DNA from 3 places in the Paraburkholderia caledonica genome. Region 3 is predicted to be linked to each of the others. Evidence: riboswitches for the same ligand, from Rfam matches in the RefSeq annotation. Region 3 holds a riboswitch; each other region holds the start of a gene.
The links. A riboswitch is a leader RNA that binds a small molecule or an ion and turns the genes downstream of it on or off. The one in region 3 is predicted to bind cobalamin.
Positions count from the first base shown of each region.

Region 1: it holds a riboswitch for cobalamin, as region 3 does, so the genes downstream of both, H281_RS0120035 (CbtB domain-containing protein) here and H281_RS0100695 (TonB-dependent receptor domain-containing protein) in region 3, are expected to answer to the same signal.
Region 2: it holds a riboswitch for cobalamin, as region 3 does, so the genes downstream of both, H281_RS0114765 (oxidoreductase) here and H281_RS0100695 (TonB-dependent receptor domain-containing protein) in region 3, are expected to answer to the same signal.

Region 1 is NZ_KB911039.1:421,255-424,523, reverse strand. It holds gene H281_RS0120045 (2OG-Fe(II) oxygenase) at 1-446, shown strand, start outside; gene H281_RS0120040 (CbtA family protein) at 599-1,393, opposite strand; gene H281_RS0120035 (CbtB domain-containing protein) at 1,405-1,626, opposite strand; adenosylcobalamin (AdoCbl) riboswitch at 1,678-1,764, opposite strand; gene H281_RS0120030 (histidine phosphatase family protein) at 1,843-2,433, shown strand; gene H281_RS0120025 (ATPase domain-containing protein) at 2,627-3,269, shown strand, end outside.
Region 2 is NZ_KB911037.1:454,143-457,411, reverse strand. It holds gene H281_RS0114765 (oxidoreductase) at 1-1,264, opposite strand, end outside; cobalamin riboswitch at 1,348-1,533, opposite strand; gene H281_RS34665 (bifunctional cobalt-precorrin-7 (C(5))-methyltransferase/cobalt-precorrin-6B (C(15))-methyltransferase) at 1,619-2,878, shown strand; gene H281_RS0114755 (cobalt-precorrin-5B (C(1))-methyltransferase) at 2,884-3,269, shown strand, end outside.
Region 3 is NZ_KB911034.1:139,440-142,708, reverse strand. It holds gene H281_RS0100695 (TonB-dependent receptor domain-containing protein) at 1-1,702, opposite strand, end outside; cobalamin riboswitch at 1,795-2,075, opposite strand; gene H281_RS0100690 (ATPase) at 2,293-2,649, shown strand; gene H281_RS0100685 (cell division protein ZapA) at 2,646-2,960, shown strand; RNA gene ssrS (6S RNA) at 3,123-3,269, shown strand, end outside.

The sequences.
Region 1 (3,269 bases), on a different contig from region 3:
TGGACATCGGCATTCGCTATCCGGGCGCACACGCCGAGTTTATCGAACGCTGCCACGCTGCGGGCCAGACGCGCCCGACACCCCTAATGCTGCAGTACATGACCGACGACTATAACTGTCTGCATCAGGATCTTTACGGCGAGCACGTGTTTCCGCTACAGGTTGCAATTCTGCTGTCGGAACCCGGCGAGGATTTCACCGGCGGCGAATTCGTGATGACCGAGCAGCGTCCGCGAATGCAGTCACGCGCGGAAGTCGTGCCGCTGCGCAAGGGAGATGCCGTGGTGTTCGCGGTTCATCATCGGCCGGTGCAAGGCACGCGTGGTGTATATCGCGTGAATTTGCGGCACGGAGTGAGCCGTTTGAGATCGGGACAGAGGCATACGTTGGGAGTTATTTTTCATGATGCGATGGCGTCGTCGTCCGATGGCGTGGTCAATATGTAGTTGTTGAGCGTGCTCGCGATTGGCGGCGGTGACGGGGCCAAAAAATCACATCTGATACTTTCCAGCCCGTGTCATACCACCGCGCGCGCTCAACACCCACAGCCTTAACCAACTCACGCAGCCAGCCGCTCAACGCAAGCCGACAGAAGACCTCAAGCCGACCGGGTCGCTGTCCGATTCCCGACACGCATGAACGAACTCCGCTCGACGATCGCGCCGAACAGTAGCCCGATCGTCGCCCACATGATCGCCTGCATGCCGAGTGCAGCCACACGGAACTTCCACAGCAGCGCCGCGGGAAAACCGGCCGGCGTTTCGTCGATCACAGGCATCGACATCTGCACCGCGGCAATGATGGCGATGAACACAAGTCCGGCCACGATCGAGCCGTTCCATGCGCCAAGTTTCATCGCCGCGCGGCGCCGGACCTTTAGCGAAAAAACCATCGCGGTCAGCGAGATGGCGATCATCAGAAAAAACAGGCCCGTGCGCGTTCCGATTGTCTCCGGGTCGCCGACCGCTGGCGGGTTCGCCGGATACTTGATGTTGGGAACGATCACCAGTGCGACGAAAGCGCCGAGGGCAAGCCACGCCGACAACGCACGCGCGCTCATCGCCCCCACCCGCCCGTACGCATAGGCAAACACCAGAGAGAACAGTCCGCCGAATGCCGCACCGTAGGTCACTACGCCGGTCAGCAATCCCAATCCGGCTTGCGTATCGCGACTGACCAACTCCTGCTCATGCGCTTGCTCGTGCGCGTCCGCACCCGCAGCCGCACCGGCGTGCTCATGCTCATGCATTGCGCCGGCTCCGTCCCCGGCATTCTCTTCGAAGGCTATCGCCTGATTGACCTGCGGCTCGCCCGCCACTCGCGCAAACGCGAACGTGAGCAGCCCCGCGGCGATGCCTGCAAGCATCCCGCGCAACAACAACTTACCGACCATGTTCTGCTCCGTTAGTGGCAGGGAAAGCCGAGCAGATGGCGGCCGTCGTGCACGAACTCATGCACGTACATGCCAGGCACTAAAGACGTGGCGCCCTGTTCCGCACCGACGAAATACAGCGCGAGCAGCAGCAGCAATCCTCCGAACACGGCCCAAGGCAGCAGTTCACGCAACGGAATCGGCGTGGGCTGAATGGCGGGCTGGCCGGCGGAATCGAAAACAGCTTCAGTCATGATGGACATCTCCTGGGGTAGCGCGCCCCGTAGTCGATTGCAGAGGAATGATGCGAAGCTCAGGTCTGGCTTTCGGCTTGTGATGCCGATTACAGTGGCGCGACCGCGCCGGGCTTTCACCGGCTTCCGCGCTTCGCAGTGCGGCTATTCTACGCGCTAAACTTCCGCGCCAGCTATCACACAGCGACACGAGCGCATATTGACGGGAACTCAAAAATGAACCTGCGGCTGTTACTGGTCAGCCATGCGCCGACCCCGGCCATGCGCGCGGGCCGCTTTCCCGCCGACGATCCGCTCGACGCCCGCGGCCTCGGCGAAGCGCAAGCAGCGCGAGCGCGCCTGTCGTTTGCCGACAATGCAATCGCATTCGTCAGCCCCGCCGCCTGCGCGCGCGAAACGGCCTTGGCGCTCGGCCTCGCTGCGAAGGTGGACACCGCGCTTTCGGATGTTGACTACGGCCAGTGGCGCGGCCAACGCCTCAACGATCTCGCCGCGCAAGCGCCCGACGCACTGGCAGCCTGGACACACGACCCCGACGCCGCCCCTCACGGCGGCGAATCGTTCAGCCAGGTGGTGCAGCGGATCGGCAAATGGCTTGACGCAATAGACGTCGCGCCAGATAGCGCGTCGCAGGCTGTCCACGATGTGGTCGCCGTGACGCATGCGCCGCTGGTCCGCGCGGCGATCGTCCATGTGTTGGGCACATCGCCAGCGGTGTTTTCGCGGATTGAAATCCCACCGCTCGCGGTCGTCGAACTGCAGCGCTCTCAACGACGGGGCTGGACATGGCGGCCGACGTCGTCGTGACTTTGCCGGAACAACCAAGGCTTATTCGTCCGATACAGACAGCCGCCGCCCACACAAACTAACACGGCGCTGATCACGCTTTTCCGCCGCCGCACACGCGACAACCACGGCCTTTTCGCAATAGGCATGCAACTTGCATTCTGGCGATACCGGCTGACGGACCAGGCCAATTATTCGATGCTATAACCACGCTATGTCAAAAGACGCTGCCACTCACAAGCCTACCCGCCTTTGCTCAGGAATCGAGGGAATCGATAACATCCTGGGAGGCGGCCTCACCCCGCACCGCATGTACCTGGTGGAGGGCGCGCCGGGAACGGGTAAAACCACCCTGGCGTTGCAATTTTTACTTCAGGGCGCTGAGGAAGGTCAGGCAGGTCTGTACATTACGCTGTCCGAGACGCGGTCAGAGCTCATCTCGGTAGCTGACAGCCATGGCTGGGATTTGAGCCAGTTCCACATCCTGGAACTGGTCTCCGACGAAGGTCTGGATCCGCAATTCGAGCAGACGGTGCTGCATCCGGCCGAGGTCGAACTCGGCGAAACGGTGCGAAACGTCATCCAGCAGGTCGACGAGATCAAGCCTGTGCGGATCGTGCTCGACAGTCTGTCCGAGTTGCGCCTGCTGTCGCAGAACGCACTGCGCTACCGGCGGCAAATCCTCGCGTTGAAACGCTATTTCGCCACGCGCGCATGCACGGTCTTGCTGCTCGACGACAATACGTCCGACCCGGGCGACGTGCAATTGCATAGCATCGCTCACGGCGTGATCGCGCTCGACAACGTCGTGCACGACTACGGCGGCAATCGCCGGCGCTTGCGCATTGCCAAGATGC
Region 2 (3,269 bases), on a different contig from region 3:
CGATCAGGTGCGTGATGGCTTCGGCGCAATCGCATGCGAGGCCCAGCGGGTTCAGCGCGGCAAGCACAACGGGCACTGAGAGCGTCCGGATATCGGGCAGCAGCACGCTTTGCCACGGCGTGATGCGCAGCGTGCCGTCGCCATGTTGTTGCGCGAGCGCGGCGAGGCCGTGCAGCGTGGTCGCATCGATACGGCCGAGCGGCGGTTGACCGCCGGCATGCCATGTATCCGCGGCGCGTTGCGCATGTGCGCCGAGGCGCAGCGAGGCATCGGCGGTCGTGCTGCGACGCCAGTCGCCGAGCTTCGCGTCGCGTGTCAGTGGAAAATCCACGTAGGTTTGCGCATGCTGCAATATCGCGTCCGCCGAATGGGTGTCGAGCAGATGACGCATACGCGTGGCGTCGGCAGCGGCAAGATCTAGAAACGTATGCAGCAGCGCGCGCACGAGCGCCGGAACTTGCGACGGCAGCACCGAGGCCAACGCGCCTGTCGCATCCGCATGCGATCTTTCGGACGAGTTCGCAGCGTTGCCTGATGACGATGGCGACTTCCCGCCGATGTGCGTGTTTGCGCTCGCGTTTGCATCCACGGTCGTGCAGCCCGCGAGCCCGAACACGAAGCGCACCGCACCGGCCGAATCTTGTGCTGCCGCGAGCCACACGTCATGCGGGTGGTCCACTCTCGCGAGCCGCTCGCCGCCGTCGAGCAATAACGCGAATTTCGGCGATAGCGCCGCAAAACGCGGTTCACTTTGCAGCAGCGTGAGAAGGGCGGTGCACAGAGGTCTGGTGTCGAACAGTGCGCACGGGTCGCGTCCGGCAGCGGGGCTGATCATGACGTTGCGCACGTCGTCAGCGGCGGCGGCATCGAGGGCGTGCGCTTTTCGATCGTGACCGTGATCGTCTTCGGCGGAATCGGTCGGCGCTCTATCGCCCATTCTTTCAGAGCCGCTTGCAGCGCCCGGTCCGAGCCCCGCATCGATCAGCTTGGCGACCAGCGCAGCTTCATGGCCGGCCCGAACACCGCGCAATTGCAGATTCGCGCGATTCGTCAGTTCGATCACACCCGCCGTATGCTGCGCGCTCGCGTTGGCGATCGCCTCGGCCTGAGCCGCGCTCAATTCGCCGCCTGGCAGCTTGATCCGACAAATACCGCCGTCGCGCGCCGCCACGATCCGCAGCAGGCCCGGACACGCCGAGGGCCGCAGCGCAGATGCCGCGTCGGGCAAGACAGTGGAGGGCGAAGCTGGATTCAAGACGGACACCGGGTTAGCGTCGCGCGACGGCCCGAGCAAGCGGTCAAAACGGCATTGCTGCGGCATCGGTACACCCCGCCCGATGTTGGCTGGCACGAACAGTCTGGCCGGCAGGTCTCCTGGCTGGCAGGTCGTCGTCCGCTGCGGCCTTCCCGGTTGAACCAGTGGCGCCAAGCGCAGGCGGACTCGCTGCATACAGTTGCGGGGGCAGCCACAGCGGCAATCTTCCCGCTGTGTTCCCTGTTAGGCCCCGAAGGGCACCGGCGGCTGTATTATGCCTTTTTTCGGATAGCACAACGAGGCTGGACGCTTTGACCGGCGTGGCGCAGTGCATTGTTTGAGATACAAAATGAGGAAGGGTGCATGTCGGCGTGGCTGACGGTAGTGGGCATTGGCGACGACGGCTTCGCCGGTTTGGGGCGGCCCGCACGGCGTGCGTTGCTCGAGGCGTCGGTGATTTACGGCGGCGAACGTCATCTGTCGATGTTGCCCGCGCGGCTGGCCGCGCGGCGCGCCGAGTGGCCGCGCCCATTCGATCTCGCGCCGCTTCTGGCCGAGCGCGGCGGTTCGGTGTGCGTGCTGGCGAGCGGCGATCCGATGCTGTTCGGCGTCGGCGCGACGCTGGCTCGGCAGTTGCCGGCCAGCGAACTGCGCGTGTTGCCCGCGCCGTCGTCGTTATCGCTCGCGGCGGCGCGGCTCGGCTGGCCGTTGCAGGATGTGGCCACGGTGTCGGTGGTTGGGCGGCCGTTGCCCACGCTGAACGCTTATTTGCATGACCGCGCACGCGTGTTCGTGCTGAGCGCGGACGAGCGCACACCCGCCGCGCTTGCCGATCTGCTGAGCGCGCGAGGTTTCGGCGCAACGCGGATGACCGTGTTCGAACATCTTGGCGGCGACGACGAGCGCCGCATCGACGGCCGCGCGGATCAATGGTCCCCGGGCGATGTCGCCGCGTTGAACCTGGTCGCGCTCGAATGCCGCGCGACCGAAGGCGCGCCGCGCCTGCCGCTCACCTGCGGCCTGCCCGACGACGCGTTCCGTAACGACGGCCAGCTCACCAAACGCGATGTGCGAGCGATCACGCTCGCGCGACTCGCACCGACGCCCGGCGAATTGTTGTGGGACGTGGGTGCGGGCAGCGGCTCGATCGGCATCGAGTGGATGCGCGCGCATCCGACTTGCCGGGCGATCGCCATCGAAGGGCACGCGGAGCGTCAGCGCTTCATCGAGCACAATCGCGATGCGTTGGGCGTGCCGGGCTTGCAACTCGTAGCGGCCCGCGCGCCGCAAGCGCTCGAAGGGTTGGCCGCGCCGCACGCGGTGTTCATTGGCGGCGGCGTGACGGTGCCCGGCGTGCTCGAAACGTGCTGGGACAATTTGCGCGACGGCGGCCGGCTGGTCGCGAACGCGGTCACGCTGCAAGGCGAGGCGGCGCTTGCCGCATGGCGTGACAAACATGGCGGAACGCTCACGCGAATCGCGCTTGCGGACGCTCAGCCGCTCGGTGGCTTCGATACGTGGCGGCAAGCGCTGCCGATCACCTTGTACGATGTAGTGAAGCGTTGCGCTGCCAACGGCGTCCATAGTGTTGCCGATAACCTCAACGCTGCTTCATCGGCGTGACGCTCATGCGCGACGAAACGCCTGAACAACCCGCACCGCTGCGCAGCGGCTACACGACCGGCAGTTGTGCAACCGCCACGTCGCTGGCGGCCGCGCGTCTGCTGCTCGCGGGTGTGGTCAGCGAGGTGGCCGAAATCGTGTTGCCCAAGGGCCAGCATGTGCCGATGCCGCTCGTGTTCTGCCGGTTGACCGATGACGGCGCCGAAGCCGGCACGATCAAGGATGCCGGCGACGATCCCGATGTCACGCACGGCGCCGTGGTGTTCGCGCGCGTGCGTCTGGTCCCTGAGCCAGGTGTGGTGTTCCGCGCCGGGCCGGGCGTGGGCACGGTGACGCGTGCGGGGTTGACGCTCGCCGTCGGCGAACCGGCGATCAACCCGGTGCCGCGCAA
Region 3 (3,269 bases):
ATCCTGCAATACTGCGATTCACCGTCAGCGACGCGAAACGCCGCGCTCGCCGCACGAGGTCGGTATCGTTGTCGAGGTCGACCGGATTTTGCAGCGTCACCGACGCGCGCACATCGGTCTTGCCTACACGTCCGCTCCACGATCCTTCGAGTCCTTGCACTTTTGCATGGCCCACGTTTTCGGCCAGATAGATCCCCGGCGTCACCTGTTCATAGTCGATCAGATTCGAATAACGCGTCTGGAAAGCACTCAAACGCATCACACCGAGCGCATTGGATGCGTACTGCAACGCTGCTTCGATCGAATGACTGCGCTCCGGCTGAATGGACGGATTACCGCTCAGCGGATAGTACAGATCGTCGAAGCTCGGTGCGCGAAACGAACAGGAATAGCTTGCGCTTAGCTTCCAGCGCGACGTGATGTCGAAGCCATAGCCGAGATAGTAACTGTTCGCTCCGCCGAAATCGGAGTACTGGTCGCGCCGCAGGTTAGCCTGTATCTGGTTGCGCCCGAAGCGTGCCGTATAACCGGCGAAGCCCGAGTCGACATGACGAGTGGGCGCGGCAAATGTATCGGAGTCGAGACTCTGGTCCAGATGCTCGTAGCCGACCTGCAGTTTCTGCTGCGCGGCCAGCGCGAAATCGCTTTGCCAGGTGTACTGTCGATTGTCGGTGTCGAAGCGGCCGTTATACAGACCGTTGGTGTTCGACACGCTGCGGTCGTCGCCTTGCGCAACGATGAAGTGCGTGGTCCACCAGTCCGTTAGCTTGCCGTTAGCGAAGGCGGACAACTGACGCACTTTCGTGTACAGATTGTTCAGATCGGTCGGCTCGCCGTACGCATTGTCGTAGCTGTTGTTGCCGTTCGACTGCAGATAGCGGACGCCCGCGTCCCAGTTGTCGGTGAACTTATGGCGCAGCGAAGCGGAGATGCTCTCGTTCAGATAGCCGTTCGCATTGGGGTTCGCATTCGGCGCCTCACGAGGATTGAGCGCGGAAAAACCGTCGTCTTTCGAACGCGCGAGCGAGATGTTGAAGGTCGTGCGGCCGTCCTTATCCAACGCGCCGTTCGCGCCCACCTGTTGCGTCTGCGTGTGGTAGCTGCCGTAGCCCACGGAAAAATTGAAACGCGGCGGATGATCGCCGCCGTCTTTCGTGAACACCTGAACCACGCCTCCGATCGCGCCCGAGCCATACAAGGCCGACACGTTGCCATTCACTACTTCGACGTGGTCGACCTGATCGAGCGGAATCTGCGCGATTTGCGCGGTGCCGAGACTCACGGAATCGACGCGCACACCGTCAATGAGAATCAGCGATTGCGTCGACGACGCGCCGCGCAGATACAGGCTTGCTGTCGAACCGGGGCCACCTGTGCGCGAGATTTGCGCGCCGGGCGCGAGTTGCAGCAGACCCGGCAGATCGGTTGCGGTGGTGTCGGCAATGTCCTGCTGATCGAATAGCGACGTTTGCGGAATCGTGTCGGCGAGCGCTTGAGGTCCGCGCTCGGCGGTGACGACGACGGGCGACAAAACAGCAGGTGATGATTCGGCGATAGCGACGGATACAGCGCTCGTAGCAACAGGCGCGACCGGTGCGACTGCAACCGACGGCGCAGGCGAACTGTCGGCGGCTTGCGCATGCGCGAGCTGCGGCAGCCCTGCAAATGCGAGCAGCGCCGCGCGGGCGATAGGGGACAGCATGAGTGAAGTTTCCCGTGGATGGCGTGCGCGGCCCGCTTCCCCGCAGGCCGTCGCGTAACGAGGCGCGAGCGCTTTTGACTTCATTTCGCGGGCGCGCGCCTCTCCCTCTGGCCGGTATCCGGGCTGACGACGCTCGATCCCGCCTTCCCACGCGTGACGCGCAGTGGCACACTCGCATGTTGAACTGGAACACGCGATGGGGATCGAACTGCAAACGCGAACTGCAAAGCACGAAGTGCAAAGCGAATGCGGTCGCTTACCGTTGCGGGGGCAGCGCAGGTTCGCGCGTTCAGGTGAACGGCGCGCCCTGCTTCCCGTTTAACTGCACGCGCAATGAATTGCGCGCGCGGGCACCAGAGTGCGGCCAGTGTATGAGCGGCCTCGGGGCCAGTCAAGAATGCGGGTCACGACAGCGATGATTCGGACAGGAGCAGAGTATTGTCCGACGCGATCTGTGACACACGAGTACTTTTTCATCTTCAGTCGAAAAAAGCCTGCATAAAGCGGTGTTGTTACGTCTCGAAACGAGACAAATGTCGGAACGTGCGGCATTCCGCGCTAAAATGCGAGGTCTTTAGAGGACGCAGCACATGCTCACCGAACTCGAAACACTCTCACAGAATATCGGCAAGCTGATAGCGATCAGCCAGCGCCACAACGAAGCGCGCGTTGCGCTTGAAGAGCAGCTCGCCCAGTCGCGCGCCGAGGCAGAAGCCACGCGCACGGAACTTGCCATGGTTCGCGAGGAACGCGATGCACTGCAAGCGGAGTGCGACGCGCTGTCGGCCAAGATCGACGACGCTCAAGTGCGGCTCAATGCGATCCTCGAAAAATTGCCGCGCGCTCGCGGGCACAACGAGCCGGACAACCAGCTCGATCTGCTCGAGCCCGCTCAGCATGAAGTCGAAGCGGAGAGCGACGCCACTCGCCATGGAGAAAATGCATGACCACCAAGCAGATCGAAGTATCGATTCTCGGCGTGCCCTATCGTCTCGCCTGCTCGCCGGAAACGGAAGGCGCGCTGCTTGAAGCAGTCGCACGAGTCGACGCCGAAATGTCGAAGATCCGCAATAACAGTAACGTGCGCGGCACGGATCGTATTGCTGTCATGGCCGCGCTGTCGCTGGCATCGGAACTGCTTAAGCTGCAATCGAGCGTGCGTCACGGAGAAGCATTTCCCGCTGAAGAAATCAGGCGTACAATGCATCAAATGAACGAACAACTGGGTACTGTGATCGAGCAGTACACCATGCAGTAAGCAGCAAGTTTGCAACGTGTCTGGAAGTAGAAGTGGCCGGTCTTCGGGTCGGCTGCAGATTCAACCAGGTGGCACACGTAGCAGCTGAGCAAAGCGCGTGAGAGCATGCACGAGCACACTCGGCAAACGTTTCACCTGAATGGTTTTAGCTTCATCGGTTTAGCTTCCCTGCCTGGTTCGCCAAGGTCATATATTCCTTGAACCAATGCCATGTGCACGGTTGCGGAAATTTGTAGCACGGGCGTGCGCGTCACTCTGTCTGATGTACCCGAAGTGCTGCTAACTGCGACCAATTCTGAACCCCCGGTT